Regions from separate parts of the Alishewanella sp. HH-ZS genome, predicted to be linked through region 3. Evidence: predicted binding sites of a transcription regulator. Region 3 holds the regulator's gene; each other region holds the start of a gene.

Region 1 (8,045 bases), on a different contig from region 3:
GTTTTTGGAACAACGTTCACTGCTGGAACAAAAACTAGCCAACTGCAAAGCTCAAACCGCCGTTAATCAGCAAGCGCTGGAGCAAAGCCAGCTTATTTTGCAACGCTTTAAGAATGAATTATTGGGCGCGAAAGGCAAATCCGGCCTGACTTATACCAGTAAAGGCCAACCGGCTGTTGAAAATAAAGGGCCAGGCATTAAAGCCTGACCAGCGCTACCACAGGTAGCGCACACTCCGGATACTTTGTTTTGGTTGAGTATGTTGCAAGGTGGCATACACTTCGGCAAAATTGAGCTCCAGCTCCGTCACGTAAGTATCATCTACAGCATAGCTTTTCACTACCCTGGCACCACGGATCAAGCCCTGAACTGAAGCTTCAAGTATATCATTCTTTGCCACCATAGCACTGACGGTATTCTGGCTGTCAATTCTTTGACCATATACCCGCTCCGCCAACTCACGATAGGCCTCAAGCTTTGACGCCCGCATAGCCAGCAGCATCTTTTGCGTCTCGTTACTGCCCTGCTGTAACGATATTGGCGCTGCACCCAGCGCAGTAATCACTGGGAAGCTAACTGGTGTCTCATGCTGGTACTCAATATGACGATCGGCAAACTGACTACAGCCAGCCGTAACGAGCACACCGCCGAGCAAAACAATACCTAACCTGTTCATAATAGTTACCTTTAGTCTTAGCCTGCACTGCCAAACTACTCACGACAGCACAGTTTGAGAGCCCTACTGTTAACCAATACACACCGCCAGCTTGCACTGAAACAGCATGCGTTCCAAACTGCTGTATTGTTATTAGCAAAAAAAATGCCAGTTAGGCATAAACTTTGCTTTATACATGTTATTACCAACGTGGTGATTAACAGGTTTGTTATGAAACTGAAAATAATCAAAGGCGCGATCCTGGCAGCTGTGGGCTGTCTCAGTCTGGGGTTGAATACGGCCGCTCTGGCTAACTGGTATGAAGCGACCGGGCAAGCCGCTATAGAGCGTGGCGATTTGAACAGCGCCCGACGCGCAGCTATCGAAGACGCTCTGCAACGTGCCAGCCTGTTTGCCGGCGCTCGTTTACAAAGCCAGCAGCAGGTGATTCAAGGCATTATGCAGCATAGTCAGATCACGCTTAGTAGTGCTGCCGAGCTGAAGGAGGTGCAATTGCTGTCGGAGGTTCAAAGTAAAAACCAGGTAACAATAACACTGAAAGCCCATATCGTAGCCGAGGGTAAAGCTTGCCGGGGGCAATACCGGATACCGTTACTGGTCAGTGACGTGCAACTTCAGGCACGCCAGGATGCGATCATCGGTCAGCTGTTTCAGCTAGGTAGTGACAGCAGTAAGCAGCTACAACGCCACCTCCGCGACTATGCACCTGCTTTAGTGATTGAACCCGCACCCCAAATTATTCCGTTACAAATGCTAGATCAGGCTAGCGCAGATGCGCTTTTTGCCCGAGGTCATCAATTTGTGCTTCTGGCTAGTATTAACGATTTGTCGCTGGGAAGACCATTACATAAATTCTGGCAAAGCGCGCAACATGAGCGTTTCTTTGCCTTTGAACTTTGGCTATATGACACCTTTGAACGCCGGGTGCGCTATCAACAGGAGTATCGTACGGGCAGCTATTGGCCATCGGCAGAGTCAACCCCAGGCAGCCACAGCATGGCATTCTGGCAGATGCCATATGGGCAGAAAATTGATCAGGTATTGCGCACTGCTGCACAGGATATTAGTCAACAACTGCAATGCCAGCCTTTACTCACCCAAATCCGACAGGTTCGCCAACAACAAATTCAGATCGCATTGGGCACCAATCATGGTTTAAAGGTTGGTGACCAGATCCAGATTATTCAGTTACAACGTGATCCTCAGGATGCCCAGATACGCCGCTTATTACACAGTCCACTGCAACTGCTGCTAACTGAAGTGACGCCAGATGGCGCTTGGGCAGCGTCGCCGTCACAACAATTACTCAATCATATTCAAACTGGTGATATCGTCAGTCTGGCGGCAAACTAGCCGCCATCGAAAAGATTCACAGAATCTTTTCAGTCTGTTAGACTCTGCGCCGCCCGCCCCATAGTTAAATGGATATAACGGCCCCCTCCTAAGGGGCAGTTACAGGTTCGATTCCTGTTGGGGCGGCCATCTCCTAGCGCAGTATTTGCGGATACAGCGAGCTAACCACAAAATGCGGGATCAGCTGCTGCGAACTCGCTGCCACAACCTTAGTGCGGAAATTGATTACCCGGGCATTAATCATGATACCACGAGGCAAGAACACCATAGTTCCGGATAACACATAATCAATCTGCTGCATCATATCAAGCTGACTATGCTGCCGGCTGAAGACAAAATCGCCGCTGGGTGTCACCTGAATATCCCGAGTCGTTTTGAAATCCACTACCTGGATACCAAATTGCTGGAACTGATGAATAAAGGCTTCTGCCAGCTGGTTACCTAGGACATTAGTGCGATTTAACTCACTATCCAGATCGACGAAAGACGCCACAGCAACCCGTGACTCTACAGGGAAATAATGGAAAGTCTCAACAAGTTGCATGGCCATTTGTGCCACATAGTCATTGAGTTGCTTGTTGGCATTTAAACTGGTGACATACTGATGCGGCACCATCCAGCCATTTTGCCGAAGCGGGCTGGTCGTCTGACCGGAAGATACCGGCATAACCCGATCGGCCGCTGACTGGTCCTGTACCTGGCGGCGGACCTCAGTCCGGCAATTGCCTTTGCTATCACACTCCGATCTTTGGTAACTGTAACAGCCGCTTAGCAAGACGGCACCGGCAAGCAATGCCAGATAGTTGCTTTTCATCATACGCTCCTGACCCCAGATTAGGCTAACCTCTACTTGTCGGCAGCCTTGGCTTAAACTTTAGCAAAGCCTCAGAAAAATAACGAGGTTTGTGCAGAGCGTATTGATGTTAACTACTCAGATTTCGTATTACCGGTACAACACCGGCAATCAACCCTGTTTTAATTTTAAACTGTTATCCTGACGCTGTTGCAGAATAGCGTTATAAACCGCCGCTGGTACAAAGGTGCGAGCCGCCGAAATCACTCTTTTGTTGTCAATCTGGATTAATCTGGCGTTTAACATCACTCCAGCCTGATGCCGCGTTACAGTACCGGTAACCACGTATTTGATCGGTAACTCTGCCGATAACTCGCTAAAATCACGACTCAGTACAAAGTCACCTTTCTCCGTCACCCGGATATAATCGGTGACTTTAAAATCCAGTACCGGCACACCAAACAGATGCAAGTCATAGATAATGGCTTCACTCAGGTGATTGGTGAATACCGAGCCGTGCTGCAAATCAGAATCCAGAAATGCCAAATCCGTCACGGCGACCATGGCTTGCTCTTCTACCCGATGGTGATTTGCCATCAAATCATGTACCAGATTACGAGCATAATGGTCCAGCGTGATAACCGGGGTTTGTCGCTGCTGCGTCGGGGCAGACTCAACAGCAAAAGCCTTCTGCTGTAAAATACGTTCTTGCCTTGCTAAGTCACCGCGCATTGACACCGCGTTTTCTGGCACTACCTTGGGTTGTGCCGCTTGCTGGGCGCAACCGCTCAATGCCAGCAAGATAGCGACACTGATAGCTGATTTGTTCATGGGCGCTCTCCAATTCGATCGCTACGATATAAAAAATTACCTCTTTTCAGCATCTTCTCCGCACTCCACAACACATTATCTGGCACATAGTCGGTGGCAGCAGCCAGCACCTGCTGACTTTGAATATCAATCAGCCGCGCATTAACAATCCAGCCATCCTCCTGCGGTACAAAGGTACCACTGAGTAACACCCGGGCTTGCTGTTGTTGCTGTAGCTCGTGTAATAAGCGGGAAAAGGCTTGTTCATGATCCTGTTGCAATAGTACCGCCGCACGTAACCGGATATCGACGACTTCATAGCCGCGCTGTACCGCTTCGGTGAGTAGACTTTCCGCCAGCTGATTGGCTAAATCCGTTTGCTCTGTACCAGCATTGACCAGTGACAATTGCCGCACCGGTACAAAACTACTGATGGCAATTTTATGCCGCAACTGAGGTTGTTGTCCGGCAGGCGTTTGAAAAAGCTGTTCCGCCAGACGCTGGGTATAAAAACCCAGGGGCTGTGGGCTTAAGCCAACGGCAGAGACCTGACGAACCGGCATCGACACTGTCGGTTCAGGTTGCTGATGCGCGCAGCTGGCAAGCAATGCCACTAGCGGCAGGCCAAGACACTTGTTCATAATCACCTCTTGCTGGTTATCAACTTGCTTAAAGCAAAAAACAGGCCACAACAAGAGATGATTTTTTGACTAGACGCTAAAAGGGTATTTAATCGGCGGGTGGCACTGATAATCGTGCAACACAAAATCATCCGGTGTGACCCAGGTTTCCAGATCGGCCAGGCTACGTATATCAGGGTTTATAGTCAAACGCGGTGACGGGTAAGGCTCGCGCTGCAGCTGTATTTTCATCAGCTCCAGTTGATTCTCATAAATATGGGCATTAACGATCTTATGATACACCTTGCCCGGTTTAAGACCTGTGATCTGTGCCATTAGCGCCAGCAACACAAAGCATTGTACCTGATTAAAATTCAGGCCAAGCGGCACATCACAGCTACGCTGGTAGGAGGTCAGATACAGGGTATCGCCAAGCAGGCTGAAGGTATGGGTATGCATACAAGGCCGCAGACACCCTAATTCAAACTCACCCGGATTGTAAAAGGTCAGGATTTCTGCCCGGTCATCAATACGCTGACTAAGATTAGTCACCACCTTTTGTAGCTGATCCAGGGTGGTACCATCTGGTTTCTGCCAACGCCGGCCCTGCACACCGTACACCCGCCCCATATCATCCTCACCTTTACGATGTGGATTAGCCAGCCAGGCGCGATTTTCGTTAGCATTGGCATTCCAGGTATTGCAACCAAGTGCACGGAACTGTGCCGCACTGTCATAGCCGCGCAAATAACCCAGCAACTCGGCAATCGCCGCCTTGTAATAGCTTTTGCGGGTAGTCAGCAGTGGAAACTGATTATTTGCCACATCATATTCCAGATCGGCATTAACGACGGTTAAACAGCGGGTACCGGTGCGGGCATTCTCCACCCAGGTTCCCTGCTCAATGATCCGCTGACATAATTGAAGATACTGCTTCATGCTTTAGCTCCGGCAGTCACGGCACGGGAGCGGGCGAAAACAATAATTGCCAGGCCGGCAATCATCATCGGCAAGCATAGCCACTGCCCCATCGTCATACCAAAGGATAAAACGCCAAGATGTGCATCCGGCTCACGGAAAAACTCGACAGTAAAGCGCGCCATACCATAACCGACCAGAAAGACGCCGCCCAGGGTGCCGGTTGCCGGTTTAGCACGGCGAACCAGCATAATGATCGCAAACAGCAACAGTCCTTCCAGCGCCACATGATAGAGTTGTGACGGATGGCGGCCGATGTCACCACCGGTAGGGAAAACCATCGCCCAGGGCACATCAGTCGGCCGGCCCCATAATTCACCGTTGATAAAGTTACCGATCCGCCCTGCAGCCAGCCCAAGCGGGATCAATGGCGCAACAAAATCGCCCAGAGCCAGGTAAGACTTGCGATATTTGCGGGCAAACAGTGCCATCGCCGCCAATACCCCAAGTAAGCCGCCATGGAACGACATGCCTCCTTCCCAGATCCGCACCAGATAGAGCGGATCCTGCAGCAAATAACTAAACTGGTAGAACAGAATATAACCCAGGCGGCCACCCAGCAGCACGCCGAGAAAGCCGTAGAACAACAGATCGCTGACTTGCTCCTTGTCCCAGCCGGAACCGGGTTCCGCCGCCTGACGATTCGCCAGCCACCAGGCGATAGCAAAGGCCACCAGATACATCACACCATACCAGTGAATTTTCAAAAACCCGAGGTCAAGTGCCACCGGATTAATTGCATGGGTGTAAAAAACTTCAGTTGTCATAATGTCCCTACTTTAATGCGGTTGACGATCTCAGCTCAGTATCATCCGCGCCGCCACCAGTAACAAAAATACGCCAAATACCCGCTTAATGGTCAACACCGGCAACCGCTGCGTCAGCGTGGCTCCGACAGAGGTGGTAAACACCGAAGTACTGATTACCCCCAGTAATGCAGGTAAATAGATATAACCAATAAAGCCCTGCTGCAAGCTATAATGCTGCCAGCCTGCGCTGACGTAGCCGACGGTACCAAATACTGCTATCGCAATACCGCTGGCCGCCGCACAACCGATAGCCCGGCGCATGTCGACACTAAAATAGTTCAGCATAGGCACAATCAGCGCACCACCGCCAATCCCCAGTAAGGCGGCGAAACTGCCCAGTAATGCCGACAGTACGGCCAACAGCGGCCTTGCCGGCAGTGGTAGCTTGCCGGTGGCACTTTGCGCACTTAACATTCTAAGCGCCAATAAACCGACAGCGACACCAAAAATAAGTTGCAGCGTCTTGCCACTTAAATTGTGCGCCAGATAGCCGACCAATAAGGCGCCGCTCCCTGCCCCCAGCATCACCGGCACGGCGATATGCCAGCTGACGTTATTCCGTTTGTGATGCGCCCGCACTGACGAGAGGGAGGTAATAATGATCGAAGCGAGCGAGGTTGCAATGGCCACCAACATCGCATGTTCAGCCGGCACTACTGCAAAAGCCGGCAGCATCACCACCAGCACCGGCACTATGACCAAACCGCCACCGATACCGAGCAAACCGGCCAATAACCCGACCAGTGCGCCCAACAAGGCAGTTAACAGGAAAATGGATAGCAAAATGACAACTCAGTTAGAAAAGTACGCCCAGTGTAGCAGAGGCGACTGCGCTTGTTGAGCCTTGGCCGTTCTGTTTGTCAGCATTATCGGGTTGGAGGTACCGTAAATTCATCTGGGCTATCAGCTTCTTGACCATTAGCTCCCGCACTGTCAGGTTCTGACCTGGGTTAGCAACTGCTTGTGCTCGAGGAAACGTTGAACCTGCAACCGTACCTGTTTTGGCGAATGACAACACAGCACTTCCGGCAGCAATAACGCCAGTTCAGACAGTTCTACCCGGCGCAGTAACCATTTGATCCGCGCCAAATTGCTGCTGTTCATACTAAAGCGCCGAAACCCCATCGCCGCCAAAAGTAAGACCCCAGCCGGTTCACCGCCAAGCTCACCACAAATACTGATTGGAAACTGCAGCGCCTGCGCCTGTTGCCCTAATTGGTTCAAGGCACGTAATACGGCAGGATGCAGCGCATCATACAGGTTTGCCACCCGGGCATTATTGCGGTCAACGGCTAATAAGTATTGGGTTAAATCGTTGGTACCCACGGAGCAAAAATCGACCCGGGCCGCCAACTCAGGCAACAGATAAAGTACCGAAGGCACTTCAATCATCACCCCCACTTTCGGCCGGGGTACCGCAATGCCTAACTCGTCACCAACCTCGAAGCAGGCTTGGCGGATCAGTCGGATGGCTTCATCAACTTCCGCCAGATCCGACACCATCGGCAATAAAATATGTAGATTATCTTGTCCGACATTGGCTTTTACCATCGCCCGGATCTGCACCAGGAAAATTTCCGGATGATCCAGCGTCAAACGGATCCCCCGCCACCCCAGAAACGGATTCTCCTCAATAATACTGAAATAAGGTAACGCCTTGTCGCCCCCAACATCCAGAGTGCGCATCACTACCGTTTTCTGCGGGTAGCTGCTTAACACCTTGGCATAGAGTTCGATTTGCTCTTGCTCGGTTGGGAAGCGGCTGCGAATAATAAAAGGAAATTCGGTTCGATACAGACCAACGCCGTCGGTGTACTGCGCATGCTGATTCTCCAGCTCAACCGCCAGACCCGAGTTGACCATTAACTTAAAACGTTCGCCACATTGTGATTGTGACGGCAGCGCGATTTCTTGCTGATAGCGGGCATGCATGGCCTGATCTTCACTGATCAGGCGTAAATATTCGTTGCTCAACGCCTCAGTTGGCGACAACAGGATCAGCCCCT
Region 2 (8,045 bases), on a different contig from region 3:
AAGCGTAGTAATGCGCTGCGCTAACATCATAGACCAGACCTGGATTGGCTGCACTGGCTGGTACCGCGTGGCCGGCGCCAAAGTCGAAAGGATCAGCTGCAGTTGCCCCACTTTCCTTCGTTACGTTCTGTCGCGCAGTGGTCATCAAGGCTGATTTAATCATAGCCGGAGACCATTCAGGATTTGCGCCACGAAGTAAAGCCGCCATACCAGCAATATGCGGGCTGGACATTGAAGTACCTTGCAGATAGACAAAGGGAACATTCGGGCGAGTTAACAACGGGCCCTCAGAGGCGGCTGCCAGAATGCGAACGCCAGGAGCAGTAATATCGGGTTTGATAATATCTGCTGAAGCCAGGTTAGCACCACGCGAAGAGAAGGAGGCCATAATATTTCCAACTTCAGTACGCTGTTGCAGGGCTCCCGGAGCCAGGCGAGCGCTAACGGTTTCGCCGCTGTTGATAGCACTCAGAATCGTCTGGCCATTCGCCAAAGAGATCATCACGCCTGGAATATTAAAACGACCCGTGCCGCCCATGACAATAGGAGCGGTACCGTCACTATTGATCACGATAGCACCAACTGCGCCGGCAGCTTGAGCTGCGGCTAGTTTAATATCAAAGCCGCAGGTACCACGCTGCATAACAACCAATTTACCGGCCAGAGCTGCGCTATTAGTCAGTGCAGTACAGGCTAAAATTGGATTAGCAACGGCCAAATCAGCCTGAACCGGGCTTATTGTCGACAGTGGCACTGTGGTTGAAGCTTCAACTGCCTGGTAATTGCCAGCTGCTGCTCCGCTTAATACCGAAAAATTCGTTGAGCCAGCGACAAAAGAAGTACCGTCATAAGTTGAGGCGGCAACACTCATTACCCATGGAGCAGGAGTACCCACGGTGCCAGCGCCCGGACCACTGTTTCCAGCTGAAACAGAGACAAAAACACCGGCTTGAGTTGCACGAAGTTTTGCGGCTGCCGCTATTGTGGTCAGGCTTGTAGTACTGCCACTGATTGAGTAGTTGATAACATCGACACCATCCGCTACCGCGGCATCAATCGCAGCCATCGTATCGCCGCCAAAGCAACCCCGCTCAGCAACGCCACTCGGACTGGTGTAACTGCTATTCCAGCAAGCTTTGTATGCCGCAATACGTGCACGCGGAGCGATACCCGTTACAAAACCAGCAGGCTGGCCGTCAATAATAGCTTGCACCCGCTCGTTGCCCGCCGCTGTGGCAGCAACGTGAGTACCGTGGTTATCCGCATCCCGGGGCGAGCGATATTCACCTGGCTGTAAATTATAAACAGAGGTAAAGGCTTGGTTGAAAAAGCGCGCACCGATCAGTTTATTATTACAACGAAAGGTTGCATCCTGGCCAGAATCACAAAAACCAGTGAATTTTTCCAGCAATGAGTAAGTACCGTCATCAGCGAAGCTTGGATTCTCAGGCCAAATACCGGAATCGATAATACCAATAACGACGTCTTCGCCTTTCACTCCAAGGGTATGCTGACCATTTGCACCGTTTAAACCAAGGAATTCAGGTGTGTTTGCTGTATCCAGTTGCATTGGTTCATCCAGCCAGATACCAATAACATCAGGATGTTGTTGTAAGCGCTGAGCCTCGTCAGCAGTTAACACCGCAGAAAACCCGTTAAAGGTGTGTGTGAAAGAGTGCAGGATATTGCTGATGCCCTGTTGTTCAGCCAACTGCTGATGGAACTGTCTTACCCGTTCATTATAGGCCTGCATAGCGGGTGATTGGGCATTGTACATATTGCCCGCCGCCAGTTGGTTGTTAGGTGCCAGCTCGCCTAAATTTACCGCTTGCTCAACGCCAGTCAGACCTTTAACCTGAATAATATAGGGAGCCTTGGTTGCTGAAAGCTCAGACAATTGAAGTTCGCTGGTATCAACGCTGATCTCAAACGGGTTGGCAGCAAGGTTAGGGTTGGCAACAACGCTGCCGATTGAGCAGGTTGCTATCACAGACAAGCTCAATAGCTTGATTTTAGTATTAAGTTTTTTTGTTAGCATTATTTTTATTTCTCATTATTAAGATCGTACTTAGCTTTAGCACCAACTTGAATAACTATGCTAAAAAAACACCTTTATAGTTAACTGTAAAGAAAACTGACAGCTATATGATGTTTTTCGGCAAGTGTTTAAATTGGTGTAATAAAAGCTGACAGTATTAACGCTTTGCTGTGTAGCTACGACGAGTCTTTGCTAAACCAATCATCCCTAACAACAATAAAGCCAGTGTGGCGGGAGCCGGTACGGGTAGCCGCGCATTACCAAGAGAGATCTCAATAACACCTAATGAGCTGCCTGCTGAAATGTCCATAAAACCAAAATCATCAGCAAAAAAGAGTTGGTAGCTGATGTTGTTGAACTCATCCAGGACTTCGAAGGTTAAAAAAGACAGGCCTTGTTTCAGATTGCTCATCGAAAACTCAGCATAAAATAAATCGCTCATTTGCTGAACAAAACTTGTTCCAAATAACGTCAACTCAAACCAGGCTTCGACCTCAAATTTATCAACATCAAATTCAAACGCCTCTAGCACATTGATGCTGACAGAACCTATTAAGGCTTTATTGCTACCTTCAACTTCATAGATATCCTGACTAAGGATCAGAGAAGCGTGAGCAGAAGGTTGGAACAATACAAAGGACCCGGCTAAAAGCAGTAGCGCAGAAAAAAACTTCTTCATTAATTCGTACTCCTGGATTATTAATGTTTATTATAAATTATGCATTTTTATGCAGTTTGAGAGTAACTGCACTGCAAAATCCAGGATGCACGCTTCATGCCAGCTCATTAACAGCAAGGTCAACTCTGTTAACAATTAAGCGGTTTTCTTTATTCTTTTAACCTAGAACGGATGGTGCGGAACCTATTCTTTTGGTGGGGCTACAGCATCTGCTACCTGAACTAGCTACAGGTTGCAGATGCTGAATACTAACGGTAAGGATTGCGTGATAACTTTGTGAACTGGCTAAGGATGATGATAGTAGCTGTTAAACTATAGGTAAACATAATCAGTCGGCTCCAGGCCGCCATGCTTAAACCGGCAAATTGCCAGTCCACACCACCACAGGTGCCGGTAACCTCAAATACTGCAGGCAGCCACTTATCTAACGCCAACCAGGTTGGAAAATCCGCAAATAAGGCACAGGTCGTAAAGCCTCCTCCGGCCAGGATTTGTTCGATATTTACCAGCTCCTGCGCCTGATACAGGCCATACAAAGCGCTACCCAGCCATAAGCTCAGTGTGGCAAACCTCAGCATTGCGTTGCGAGGTGCCAGTAACGCCAGTAACGCCGCCATTAAAATACCGGCAAAAGCAACCCGGATATAGATACATTTAATGCAAGGCTGATAATTTAATGCGTACTGGAAATACAGCCCGGTTAGCTCCATAGCCAGAGCGGTTAGCGCTAACAGCAACCAGGGCCAGCGTTGCATCGATAAGGATTTCAGTGTTTTAAACATGGTATGACGATCTGTTATTGTTGTTTTGCTGGCTAATCTAAGGGATTTCAACAAAATACACAATGCAAGCCGAAGGGCAGTGGCAAGCTGGCAAGCTATTTTTACAAGCTGACTTGTTAATGGCATCGGCTCTGGTACAATCAGTGCCAACTTATAAGAACCATTATTGACACGGATAACGGTGCATGACCAATCTGATTAAAGCGCAAAGCCCGGCGGGTTTTGCCGAAGAATATATCGTCGATTCTATCTGGAACGGCAAATTTGCCCCGGGTTCTATTTTACCGGCAGAGCGCGAGCTCTCCGAATTAATTGGTGTTACCCGTACCACGCTACGTGAAGTATTACAGCGGCTGGCGCGTGATGGCTGGTTGACTATTCAGCATGGTAAACCCACTAAAGTAAATAACTTTTGGGAAACCTCAGGCCTGAATATTTTGGAAACCCTAGCCCGGCTGGACGAAGAGCGGATGCCGGATCTGGTCGACGAGCTGTTATCTGCCCGGACTAATATCAGTGCGATTTATATTCGCGGCGCCATTAAAACCCATCAACAACAGGTCATTGATGTCCTTACCGGTGCTGAGCAGTTGGAAGATACAGCCGAAGCCTTTGCTGATTTTGACTATAACCTGAACCATGAATTGGCTTTACATTCGTCAAACCGGATCTATGTGCTGATTTTAAATGGTTTCCGTGGTTTGTATAACAAAATTGCCCGCTTTTACTTTTCCAGTCCGGCGGCGCGGGAACTGGCCCGCCAGTACTATCAGCAATTAAAAGCCCTGGCGCAAACCGGCAAGCATGATGATGTGGTGATGACAGTGCGTAAATATGGTATTGACAGCGGTAAGATCTGGTCTGAACTGCGGCCGACCATTCCGCGCGATCTGATGGAATAAGCCAAGTTAGGCTAAGATAAAAGCCGCAGCCCGCTCTGCGGCTTTTTTATACCTGCCGCACTGGGCTGACTACACTTTTTGATATAAGATATTCCCAATTGTTATAAGTGAGTCCTTAGCGGAGCCCAAGATGTCAGCAGATGCCATGACCTGCCGGAAAGTCAGTGAGATCTATCTGGATAACAACGCCACCACGGCGGTGCTACCCGGCGCGGCAGATGCCGTGTTGCAATGTATGCAACAGGATTTTGGTAATCCCAGCAGCACGCACAGTACCGGCATTAAAGCCAAGGCGTTGTTAGAGCACAGCCGCAAGCTGGCGCGCCAATTATTGGGCGCTGATAACGGCGACATTATCTTTACCTCAGGCGCTACCGAAGGCATCCAAACCTCAGTGCTGTCGGCATTGCTGGCGATCCGTGAGCGCGGCTTGGCGGGGCCTGACACCCTGTTACTCTATGGCGCAACCGAACACAAGGCGGTGCCGGAGAGTCTGAAACACTGGAATTGCCTACTACAACTTAATGCCAGTATCCGTGCCATCCCGGTACTTATCAATGGCCTGCTCGACTTAGAGGCGCTGGCAGAGCTGCTGCCAAAAGCGGCTCTGGTCTGTACTATGGCTGCCAATAACGAAACCGGTGTGCCGCAGGATTTGCAGGCGATTGAGCAGTTGTTGAACCAGCATAATGCTGATGCTTACTGGTTGGTTGATTGTGTACAGGCGCTGGGCAAAATGCCGCTCAATTTGGCGGCAAGCCGCATTGATTATGCGCCCTTTAGTGGTCATAAACTTTATGCCCCCAAAGGCATCGGCTTTTTATATGTGCGCAAAGGGGCACCTTATCAGCCACTGATCACAGGTGGTGGCCAGGAAGGTGGCTTACGCTCTGGTACCGAAAACCTGCCGGGTATTGCTGCGCTAAACTATATCTTTCAGCAATTGCTGGATCCCGAGCACAGCATCTTTGTCGGTAGCAACCAACTTTATCAATACCGCGAACAACTCTTAGCGGCACTACGTCAGTTATTTCCGGCACTGGTGCTAAACAGCGATTTACCGCAGGCACTGCCGACCACGTTAAATTTCTCGGTCCCCGGCTTTTTTGCCAAAGATATTCTGGATCTATTCGACGCTGCCGGTATTCGGGTCAGCTCAGGATCGGCCTGTAGTTCAAAAGTCACAGGTAGCTTTGTGCTGGATGCGATGGGGTTGGAGCGCTGGCGCAGTGAAGGGGCGATCCGCTTATCCTTTGGGCCGGCGTTTAGTCAGGCCGAGTGTGAGCAAGCCTGTCAACGCATCCTCAGCCTGGTGTCGGTGGTTAAGCAACATGGTCTGGTATTAACAGACGGCGATCCGTTGAATATACCGACCAGCAGCGGCCTGTATCAGTTTAAACATGATGCCTGCTGCAGTTATTTGCTTCTGTGTCAGCAAAGCCGCCAAGCCCTGATTATTGATCCGGTGCTGGCGTTGACCGAGCGGTTATCGAATATTGTTCAAAGCCGCGGCCTAAAGCTGGTCGCCGTGCTGGAAACCCATATTCACCAGCAAGCCGGACAAGCTGCGCTGCTGTTACGTCAACTCTTTAGCGGCCAACAGTTTGATCAAACCGGTTGGCCGCAGGATCAACAACAGTTGCACATCGGCCCCTACCAGTTAAGCCGTATCGCCACACCCGGCCATAGTCCACTGGCCTATAGCCTGTTGCTAAAACAAGCTGGTGAGCTGAAAGCCGCTTTTGTCGGCGATCTGCTATTACCCGGCGGCATTGGCCGCACCGATCTGGCAGGTGGCGATGCGCTGATGTTACAACACAGCCTGCAACAGCTGGCGGCTCAGCTTTACCCCGAAACCTTGCTGTTTTCCAGTCATGATTATGCACAGCGCTTTGTCACCCGTTTAAGTCTGGCGCTACAGGAAAGCCCGCTGCTGGAAAGCCTATTGGCCGGCGCACCGCAGCAACAATGGCAGCAGGTGTTAAATCAGCAATGTTGGCAGTTGCAGCAAGCCAGCAGTCACCTGTGTGGCTATGTTGAAGTGGCTAACGACGATGCCATTGCCTTACTGCAGTCGGCACAGCTGCCAGACTTATTAGCAGAACCTGGTTTGGTCGTGCTGGATGTGCGTGAGCCCTATGAGCAAAGTGCCGGTGCTTTGAACCGTTATTTGCCCCTTAGTGCAGAGGTACTCGAAGTGCCGTTATCCCGGCTTTGCGATGCGGTATTGCAACAGCAATTACAACCAGAGCAGAGCTTATTGCTGGTTTGTCGCAGTGGTAATCGCAGCTTGCTGGCGGCACGGGTGCTGCGGCGCCTCGGTTTTAGCAAATTGTGGAATCTGCAGGGTGGGGTGGCATTACTCAGTTAGTGCTGCCGTCACTTAGTAAAAAAAACGCCGGCAGAGCCGGCGCAAACATGCTGCATCAGGTAAACCGTTAATAGAAAAACTGCTGTAATGGGTTGAGTAACCGTACCAAACCTTTGTTAAATTTCAGTGGCGCGCTTAACACCGACAGGCATAAACAGTCTTCATCAGCCCGGGTATGCGGCGTATGTGTGTCGGCTGGGGTGTTGATTAGCAAGTCCCCGGCACCATACTCGCCATTTTCATCACAAATCGTGCCGCTTAGTACCAGTGTCATTTCCAGACCCAAGTGGGTATGGTTCGGAATTTCTGTGCCCTTATCAATATACAATAACGACACATGCATCTTATCGCCCGCCGGTAACTTGGCGGTGGCAATACCACCAAGCTGCAGCCACTTGCCCTGCTGCTCAGCCAGACGGCTTAGCGCGCGCGGGATGGCAAATTCACGACCATTGATCTGTACTTTCACCAGTTCGCGAGCCGCTTTCTGCCGCGGTTTGTCCAGCTGCGGCTGCCCGGTGATCTCTGCCAGCAGCGCGGTAAAATCGTCAGTGTCGTTCTGCTCAAGCGGCATACTTGCTAGCATATCAGCCTGGTCGTTATGAATGTCCTGACAAACACGCTGACAATGCGGGCACAAATCAATATGAGTGGCTACGGCAAGGGCCACATCGGCCGACAGAGTGCCGGCAACATATTGCTCCATTAACATCATGCCGGGATGGAATTTAACTGCGTGTGTCATCTAATGCCTCTCTTAAACGGTCTAACGCCAACCGGATCCGTGATTTAACGGTACCCAGCGGGATGTCGAGCTCTTCTGCTACTTCCTGATGTGATTTTTCTTCCAGATAAACTTTTTGCATTACCAGCCGCTGTGCGACCGGTAAGGCATCAAAAAACGGTGCCAGCTTTTCGCTCAGTAACATGGTTTCCCACTGATCGGTGGCGGACTCTTCCAGCTCCGGATAGTCACCGTCAGCCCACAGATCGTCCGCACTAATATCATCTTTACGACTCTGCTTTTTGCGCAGCATGTCAAAGCGTACATTACGGGCGATGGTAAAAATCCAAGTTGAAGCACAGCCACGACTGGGATCAAATAAGCGGGCTTTCTTCCAAACGTTTAACATGGTGTCCTGCACCATCTCCAGCGCCTGTTGTTCGTTACCGAACATTTTCATACCAAAGGCTTTTAACCGTGGCGCAAAATAATTAAACAACTCCGCATAAGCCGATTTATCGGCGTGCAAGGCAACAAAGGTCAAGGCAT
Region 3 (8,045 bases):
TCAGCGATTTGCTTCAGTTTTTCCACGTTCAGAATAACATGCACGTTATTGATATTCTCGAAATGACGCTCCAGCTTGGAAAATTTACTGTCTACATATTCTCTCAGAGAGTCGGTAATTTCTACATGACGGCCAGTTAAGTTGATTTGCATAGACTCTTCCTTCTTGTTAAGACACTTACAGCAAGGTCTTTCGTTGATTAGATGGCGCAATAAACAGCGATTCACGGTACTTGGCGATGGTACGCCTTGCGACATTGATCCCCTGTTCGGATAAGATTTCTGCCATCTTACTGTCACTCAGTGGCTTAGCCGGGTTCTCTGCTGCCACCAATTTCTTAATAAAGGCACGGATGGCGGTAGATGAACATTCACCACCACTCTCTGTACTAACATGACTGGAGAAGAAGAATTTAAGTTCAAAAATTCCGCGCGGCGTATGCATATACTTTTGGGTAGTAACCCGGGAAATTGTTGACTCATGCATACTTACCATTTCTGCCACATCATTTAATACCATGGGTTTCATGGCCTCTTCGCCATGCTCAAAAAAGGCTTGTTGCTGTTGCACGATACAGTTGGCGACCTTTAGCAAGGTTTCGTTGCGGCTTTCCAGACTTTTCAAAAACCATTTCGCCTCCTGCAGATGTGAGCGGATAAACTGGCTGTCGGTACTGCTTCTGACCGTTCTGGACAGCGCAGCATACTGCTGGTTGATTTTCACTTTGGGCATGGCATCCGGATTCAGCTCCACCTGCCAACGACCTTTAACCTTGGTAACCACTACATCAGGAATCACATATTGCTGTTCCTGCCTGATCACATCGGCGCCGGGGCGCGGGTTCAGGCTGTGGATCAGGCGCATCACTTCTTTTAACTCATCTTCTTTGAGTTTAGTCACCCGCATCAAAGAACGAAAGTCCCGGTTAGCTAAAAAGTCGGTATATTCGCTGATTATTTGTTTTGCATCATTTAAATAGGGGGTGGCAGGATCAAACTGCCGTAGCTGGATCAGCAAGCACTCTTTCACTGAGCGGGCCGCCACACCGACAGGGTCAAACAATTGGATCCGTTTTAATACAGCCTCGACTTCATCGGCTTCGACATCCGGCAGCTGCAGTGAGGCTAAGATATCTTCCACATCTATGGTCAGTAAACCGGCTTCATCGACGGCTTCAATAATGACTTCGGCAATGGCGCGGTCTGTCTCAGAAAAAGGGGTAAGGTCCATTTGCCAACGCAAATAATCCTGCAAGGTTTCAGTGGTTTCGCCCTGATATACCAGATCCTCGTCTGGCAGGGCGCCATTGCTGACCGGGGCGGCACTGACTAAATCGTCCCAGTTATTGTCCAGTGGTAAGTCCTCCTGGATATTCTGCTCGGCCATTGCCTCGCTGGTATCGCGCTCACTAACGTCATTAAATTCCGGATAATCGTCATTACCAGCCTGGTAGTCTTCACTGTCAGACGTTGACCCGCTGCTTTCTTCACGGTTGATATTCGACAGGCTCAGGTCGGTCTCGGGCGTGCCCGGTTCGAAGTCGTCGTCGGGCTCAAGCAAGGGGTTGGCATCCAGCGCTTCCTGAATTTCCTGCTGCAGCTCAATGGTGGAAAGCTGCAATAAGCGGATCGCTTGCTGCAGCTGCGGCGTCATTGTTAGCTGTTGGCCAAGGCGAAGTTGTAAAGACGGCTTCATGTAAGTCTGATTCTCTCCTGAGTATATCCCCTCCATCCTGGAAGTGGCTGCGGTCTGTGCCGCCTGATTGCGCCTTCCGTGTCAGCGGGTGGAGGACTTGACGCTGATTGCCCTACTATAGCCTGAATTGCTCACCCAGGTATACATCGCGGACCTGTTGATTCGCTAACACATCCTGCGGCGAGCCGGCGGCAATTAATTCACCATGACTGACAATATAGGCTATTTCGCAGACATCGAGGGTTTCCCGCACATTATGGTCAGTGATCAGTACCCCGATGCCGCGCTGGCATAGGTGCTGAATAATTTTTTTAATATCCAGCACCGAAATCGGGTCCACGCCGGCAAAGGGTTCATCCAGCAAAATAAAAGCAGGATCTGCGGCCAGAGCGCGTGCGATCTCTACCCGCCGCCGCTCACCACCGGACAGCGCCATACCAAGGCTATTTTTAATATGGCCAATATGAAATTCTTCCAGCAGGTCATCGGCGATTTCTTCCCTTTGCTGGCGGTTAAGTTCCTTTCGGGTTTCCAGAATTGCCAGCAAATTGTCGTATACCGTCAATTTGCGGAAAATCGAACTTTCCTGCGGTAAATAACCAATACCCGCCCGGGCCCGCTGATGAATAGGGGCGAAGGTGATATCTTGCTCGTTTAACGTGATCTGACCTTTATCGGATGGCACCAGACCAACAATCATATAAAAAGTGGTGGTTTTGCCGGCACCATTGGGTCCCAACAAGCCAACGATCTGACCTGCTTTGACTTCCAGACTGACATCTTTTACCACCTGCCGGCCTTTATAGCTTTTGGCCAGATGTGAAACCACTAACTTCATTGATTTTCCTTGGTTTCTGGCGTGAAAATGGTGGTTACCCGCCGGTTTTGTTCACTGCCGGCCGTTAACTGTTGTAACTCGATGTTATAACGAATCACATCACCACGCACCAGAGAACCGCTTTGGGTAAGCTCGGCATCCGCAGTCAGCGTCAGGGTCCGGCTGGCCAAATCGTAGCGGATCTCATTCGCTTGGGCTGTTACCGGCCGGTCGCCTTCCAGTAACTGGGAATAGGTAGCCGGACGACCGGTAAAAATAAACACCTCATTACCTTTACCGGCACTGGCATTGATCTCCAGCTTATCGGCTTTGATTAGCAAGGAGCCTTGGGTGACTTCGACATTGTTGACGTAAACCGCGATATTATCGCGAATGGACGCCTCAGTATTATCTGCGTTAATCGCAATCGGCAAAGTATGATCTGGCTTCGTCGCTGCCAGAGCTTGCGAACTAAAAAATACTGCAGCGATTAATAACTTAGTTTTCATTGGCGTATACCGTTTCCAGATGTTTTTGCAGCACTAAATGTTGTGCCGTGAGGTCGGCCTGCAGGCCGATGCCCAGAATATAAAAGCCTGGTCCGCTAAGCCGCACCCGCTCATGCGTTTGCAGCGTTTTTTCTGGCAACAGCATTTGTAATGAGGCTGTTTCAACCTGTTCAATAAACTCGCCAGGCAGCAAATTTCTGAGCAGGACTTGCTGTTCCAGAATAATTTTATCTTCCGGAAACCAAATACCTTGCTGACTGCTGATTTCCCAAGCGGCTTGATGTTCATCGTTAAACAGGGTGTAGCGCGGCAATTCAAACTGCGTAAAACCCAGTTGCTCAAAATGTTCCAGCCGTTTGGCTTGCAGATGATCCGCAATATAGCCCTGCTGGTCATAAACACGCAAGGTCAGGTTTTCCGCAATATAATCGGGCAGGAATTCGCGGTCGGCCTGGCGATCGGTATCGCCGCCTTGCGGCGCAAACCATAAGTAGGCCGCAAGCAGTACCAGGGCGGTGACACTTAATACGAAAAACTTTCTCATGTGCTGCTACCATCAAATTGCAGAAAGCGCTGCTGTGCAATCAGTAACAAATCACACAGTTCCCGCACCGCGCCATAGCCACCGGGTAAACTGGTGCAAAGGTGCGCCTGTTGTTGCAGATAGGGATGGGCATCCCGCACAGCGACAGCCAGGCCACAGTGCTGCATTACCTGCCAGTCGGCCAGATCATCACCTATATAGGCAACCTGATCTGGCTGAAGTTGCAACAGCGCCAGAATTTCCGCAAAGGCGGCCATTTTATTTTCCTGGCCCTGATAGATGTGCTTTACAGTCAGTGCCTTCATGCGCTGCTCTACAATAGCGGAACGCCGGCCGGTGATGACCGCCACCTCAATACCGGCCTGGCGCAATGCTTTGATGCCATAGCCATCGCGGGTGTGAAACGCTTTTAACTCTTCGCCGGCGTTGCCAAGATAGATCCGACCATCCGAGAATACGCCGTCTACATCACATATTAATAGGCGGATTTGACGGGCCAGGTTTGCTTGCTGGTCACTGAGTGGTTGATAAAGTTGCTGATACAGCTCCATTTATAGCACCCCGGCTTTTAATAAATCATGCATATTTAAGGCGCCCACCGGCTGGCGCTGCTCATCGACTACGATCAAGCCGTTAATCTTCTTTTGCTGCATAATGTTCAGTGCTTCTGCCGCTAACATATCGGCTTTGGCAGTAATGCAATTCGCCGTCATAACCTGTTCAATGGCTACGGTATGGATATCCAGGCGTTGGTCCAGAATACGTCGCAAATCACCATCCGTGAAAATACCGGCCAAACTGCCATCGGGATTGACGATAGTGGTCATCCCCAGGCCTTTCTTTGATATCTCCAGTAAGGCGTCTTTAATACTGGCTTGCCGGGCAACGATAGGGACCTGCTCGCCCTGATGCATAATATCTGACAGGCGCAGCAACAGCTTGCGGCCGAGACTTCCACCGGGGTGTGACAGCGCGAAATCATCAGCAGAAAAGCCTCTGGCATCCAGCACCGCGACGGCAATGGCATCACCCATAGCAAGGGTAGCGGTAGTGCTGGCGGTTGGTGCTAAACCCAGTGGGCAGGCTTCCTGTGCTACAGCGACACAGATATGCACATCGGCAACTTGTGCCAGAGTAGAGTCAGGTTTACCGGTCATCGCAATCAGCGGAATACCCAGGCGTTTGATCACCGGTACTATGGTCAAGACTTCCGCTGTTTCGCCGGAGTTTGAAATGGCAATCATAATATCACCGGCTGAAAGCATGCCCAGATCGCCATGGCTGGCTTCTCCGGGATGGACAAAAAACGCCGGCGTACCGGTCGAAGCCAGGGTCGCTGCGATCTTATTGGCAATATGACCTGACTTACCAATACCACTGACAATCACCTTGCCGCTGGCGTCCAGAATCAGTTGGCAGGCACGTTCAAAGTGCTGATCAAGGTATTGTTCCAGTTGCTGCACCGCCTGAGCTTCTATTCGCAGTACTTGCAGCGCCTGATCACGAAAAGTCTGAGAGGCCATAGTTCCTGTCTTACGCAAGTTGAGTAAATAATAAATATTGATAACCGACAAAGCCGCTTAGCAATAAACCACCTTCCAGCCGGTTAATCCGTTGCTGGCGCCCAAGCCGCAGTGACATCAGCAACATCAGCAGGGTGGCAGCAATCATCACATAGCTATCACGGGTCCCTGCGTTAATATCCAGGCTGCCCGGGCCAATCACGGCGCCTAAGCCCAGCACCGCTAAAATATTAAAGATATTGGAGCCGATAATATTACCCAGCGCTAAATCATCTTCACCTTTTAAAATACCGATCACACTGGCTGCCAGTTCTGGCAGGCTGGTGCCGATGGCAATAATGGTTAAACCAATCACCAGATCGCTTAAGCCAGCATAGCGGGCAATAGTGACTGCACCATGAACCAGCAGTTGCGAACTGGCCAACAGCAATACTAAACCGGCGACGATCCAGAAAATGGCTTTAACGTTGGAGGTCGGTTCCGGCAATTCCGCTTCAATTTCGGCAATTAACGGATCGTCTGGTGTGGCATGTTTACCCCAATACACCAGTGTGGCGATAAAACCAACAAAGCACCCCAGTAATATCAAGCCTTCAGCCCGCGTTAAGTTATGGTCTGATATTAAGTAAAAGCCCAGAAAGGTAAATAGCAGCAGCATTGGAAATTCGCGCTTCAGGGTAAGAGAGGCGACAGCGATCGGTTTTAGTAAGGCTGCTACGCCAATCACCAGCAGGATATTGGTGATGTTTGAACCCAGGGCGTTGCCGACCGAGGTATCTAACCGGCCCTGGGCGGCAGCAGTGGCGGACACCAACATTTCCGGGGCGGATGAACCCATGGCAACGATGGTTAAGCCGATAATCATTGGCGAGATACCGCTATTACGGGCAATTGAAGAAGCACCATAGACAAAACGGTCGGCGCTCCAAATCAACAAGACCAGGCCGACGATAACAAAGATGATGGCTAACGACAAAGGTGATATCATAGTGTCCGGTTTTAGGAGTAAACAACGAGCAGGTATTTTCCCGCTTCTTGTCAACAAATGCAAAAAAACCTCGGCTTTAGTGCAGTCAGGTACGGCTTTTCGAATTTGCGCATACTTTGTTACGAATTTTTGTAACCACTCCGCAGGTGATTCCGTTTACAATAATACAACCTTGACGTCTGGCAATGATTGCAAACATACAAATATGTATGTAAACATGCCAGTCTGACACTTAAGTTAGCCGTAGCCGGTATCGCGGTTAATTCATGGAGAACGATGTTGTCTGAGATACTAATAGATATTCAGGGGCTAAGCTTTTCGCGCGGTGATCGTCCGATCTACCGGGCCATGAATATGCAGGTGCAGCGTGGTAAGGTCACGGCCATTATGGGGCCAAGTGGCATTGGCAAAACCACACTGCTCAAGCTGATTGGCGGCCAGCTCAAACCTGACAGTGGTAAAATTCTGTTTGAAGGCCGGGATATCCCACGCCTGTCACGCAGCGAGCTGTATCAGGCGCGGAAAAAAATGAGCATGCTGTTTCAAAGCGGTGCCTTGTTTACCGAAATGACCGTTTTTGACAACGTAGCCTTTCCGCTGCGCGAACATACCAAGCTACCGGAGTCGCTGATCCGCCGCATTGTGCTGATGAAGCTGGAAGCTGTTGGCTTACGTGGTGCCCGTGATTTGATGCCAGCTGAATTGTCCGGTGGTATGGCCCGCCGTGCGGCGCTGGCCAGGGCCATAGCACTTGATCCTGAGCTGATTATGTACGATGAGCCCTTTGCCGGGCAGGATCCGATTTCGATGGGCGTGATTGTCCGTCTGATCCGTGAGCTGAATAATGCACTGGGTCTGACCTCAGTAGTGGTATCGCACGATGTGACTGAAGTGATGAGTATCGCTGATTATGTCTATGTGGTGGCGGATAAAACGGTGATTGGCGAGGGCACTCCGGAACAACTACGTAATGATCCTTCGCCGCTGGTGCAACAGTTCCTGCGCGGCGAAGCAGATGGTCCGGTACCTTTCCACTTTAAAGCCGCGGCCTATCAGGATGAATTAATGGAGCTGACAAGGTGATTGCTGACAGATTACAACGAATAGGTCATAGCACCATCAGCACAGTTGCCGGTTTTGGCCGCGCCGGCTTGATGTTGTTTGGTGCCTTACTGGGTAAGCCAGACTTCCGCAAGGGCTTTCCGCTACTGGTGAAACAACTCTATGTGATAGGGGTTCTTTCACTGCTGATTATTCTGGTATCAGGCCTCTTTATCGGTATGGTACTGGCACTGCAGGGGTACAACGTACTGGTGAAGTTTGGCGCTGAGGGCATGCTTGGGCCTTTGGTTTCGCTCAGTTTACTGCGTGAACTCGGCCCGGTGGTGACAGCCTTGTTGTTTGCCGGTCGGGCGGGTAGTGCTTTAACGGCCGAGATCGGCCTGATGAAGGCGACGGAACAGCTGTCCAGTATGGAAATGATGGCTGTCGATCCTTTACGCCGTATTATCGCCCCAAGGTTCTGGGCCGGTGTGATCTGTATGCCATTGTTAGCATTAATTTTTAATGCTGTTGGTATCTTAGGTGGCCACCTGGTAGGTGTGGAATGGTTAGGTGTTGATGCCGGTAGCTACTGGTCAGCGATGCAGGCTAATGTCGATTTGTATCAGGATGTGATGAATGGTGTCATTAAAAGTCTGGTGTTTGCGCTGGTGGTGATCTGGATTGCCCTGCACAAAGGCTATGATGCTGTGCCAACCTCTGAGGGGATCAGCCGGGCGACGACTGAGACGGTAGTGACGGCGTCGCTGGCTGTTTTGGGTTTTGATTTCATATTAACTGCAGTAATGTTTGGTGGATAAAAGATGACCACACGTAAAATGGAAATACTGGTAGGTGGCTTTATTGTGCTGGCGTTTGCCGCCTTTGTGATGTTGGCGTTACGGGTAGCGGATACCGGCTTTGGCGG

Evidence for each region. The regulator sigma-54, encoded in region 3, starts transcription at its own class of promoters, with help from an activator protein. The targets are predictions, from matches to a motif close to GTTGGCACGNNNNTNGNNT.
Region 1: A9165_RS02910 (flagellar assembly protein T N-terminal domain-containing protein) is a predicted target of sigma-54. The motif match lies at 828-846, and genes of this name have one in related genera.
Region 2: A9165_RS14295 (PEP-CTERM sorting domain-containing protein) is a predicted target of sigma-54. The motif match lies at 2,803-2,821, and genes of this name have one in related genera.

What each region holds. Positions count from the first base shown of each region.
Region 1 covers NZ_LZEJ01000004.1:103,817-111,861, forward strand. Annotated here, with positions in the region: gene flgN (flagellar export chaperone FlgN) at 1-208, shown strand, start outside; gene A9165_RS02905 (LPP20 family lipoprotein) at 215-676, opposite strand; gene A9165_RS02910 (flagellar assembly protein T N-terminal domain-containing protein) at 887-2,029, shown strand; tRNA gene A9165_RS02915 (tRNA-Arg) at 2,084-2,158, shown strand; gene A9165_RS02920 (FlgO family outer membrane protein) at 2,163-2,843, opposite strand; gene A9165_RS02925 (FlgO family outer membrane protein) at 2,994-3,653, opposite strand; gene A9165_RS02930 (FlgO family outer membrane protein) at 3,650-4,273, opposite strand; gene A9165_RS02935 (thymidylate synthase) at 4,343-5,191, opposite strand; gene lgt (prolipoprotein diacylglyceryl transferase) at 5,188-5,997, opposite strand; gene A9165_RS02945 (sulfite exporter TauE/SafE family protein) at 6,028-6,822, opposite strand; gene ptsP (phosphoenolpyruvate--protein phosphotransferase) at 6,973-8,045, opposite strand, start outside.
Region 2 covers NZ_LZEJ01000043.1:1,171-9,215, forward strand. Annotated here, with positions in the region: gene A9165_RS14290 (S8 family serine peptidase) at 1-1,990, opposite strand, end outside; gene A9165_RS14295 (PEP-CTERM sorting domain-containing protein) at 2,196-2,717, opposite strand; gene dsbB (disulfide bond formation protein DsbB) at 2,966-3,499, opposite strand; gene fadR (fatty acid metabolism transcriptional regulator FadR) at 3,685-4,401, shown strand; gene A9165_RS14310 (aminotransferase class V-fold PLP-dependent enzyme) at 4,532-6,772, shown strand; gene A9165_RS14315 (ChrR family anti-sigma-E factor) at 6,840-7,517, opposite strand; gene A9165_RS14320 (sigma-70 family RNA polymerase sigma factor) at 7,501-8,045, opposite strand, start outside.
Region 3 covers NZ_LZEJ01000014.1:42,104-50,148, forward strand. Annotated here, with positions in the region: gene hpf (ribosome hibernation promoting factor) at 1-152, opposite strand, end outside; gene A9165_RS07500 (RNA polymerase factor sigma-54) at 178-1,695, opposite strand; gene lptB (LPS export ABC transporter ATP-binding protein) at 1,811-2,533, opposite strand; gene lptA (lipopolysaccharide transport periplasmic protein LptA) at 2,530-3,021, opposite strand; gene lptC (LPS export ABC transporter periplasmic protein LptC) at 3,011-3,565, opposite strand; gene kdsC (3-deoxy-manno-octulosonate-8-phosphatase KdsC) at 3,562-4,116, opposite strand; gene A9165_RS07525 (KpsF/GutQ family sugar-phosphate isomerase) at 4,117-5,088, opposite strand; gene A9165_RS07530 (calcium/sodium antiporter) at 5,099-6,076, opposite strand; gene mlaF (phospholipid ABC transporter ATP-binding protein MlaF) at 6,353-7,159, shown strand; gene mlaE (lipid asymmetry maintenance ABC transporter permease subunit MlaE) at 7,156-7,938, shown strand; gene mlaD (outer membrane lipid asymmetry maintenance protein MlaD) at 7,942-8,045, shown strand, end outside.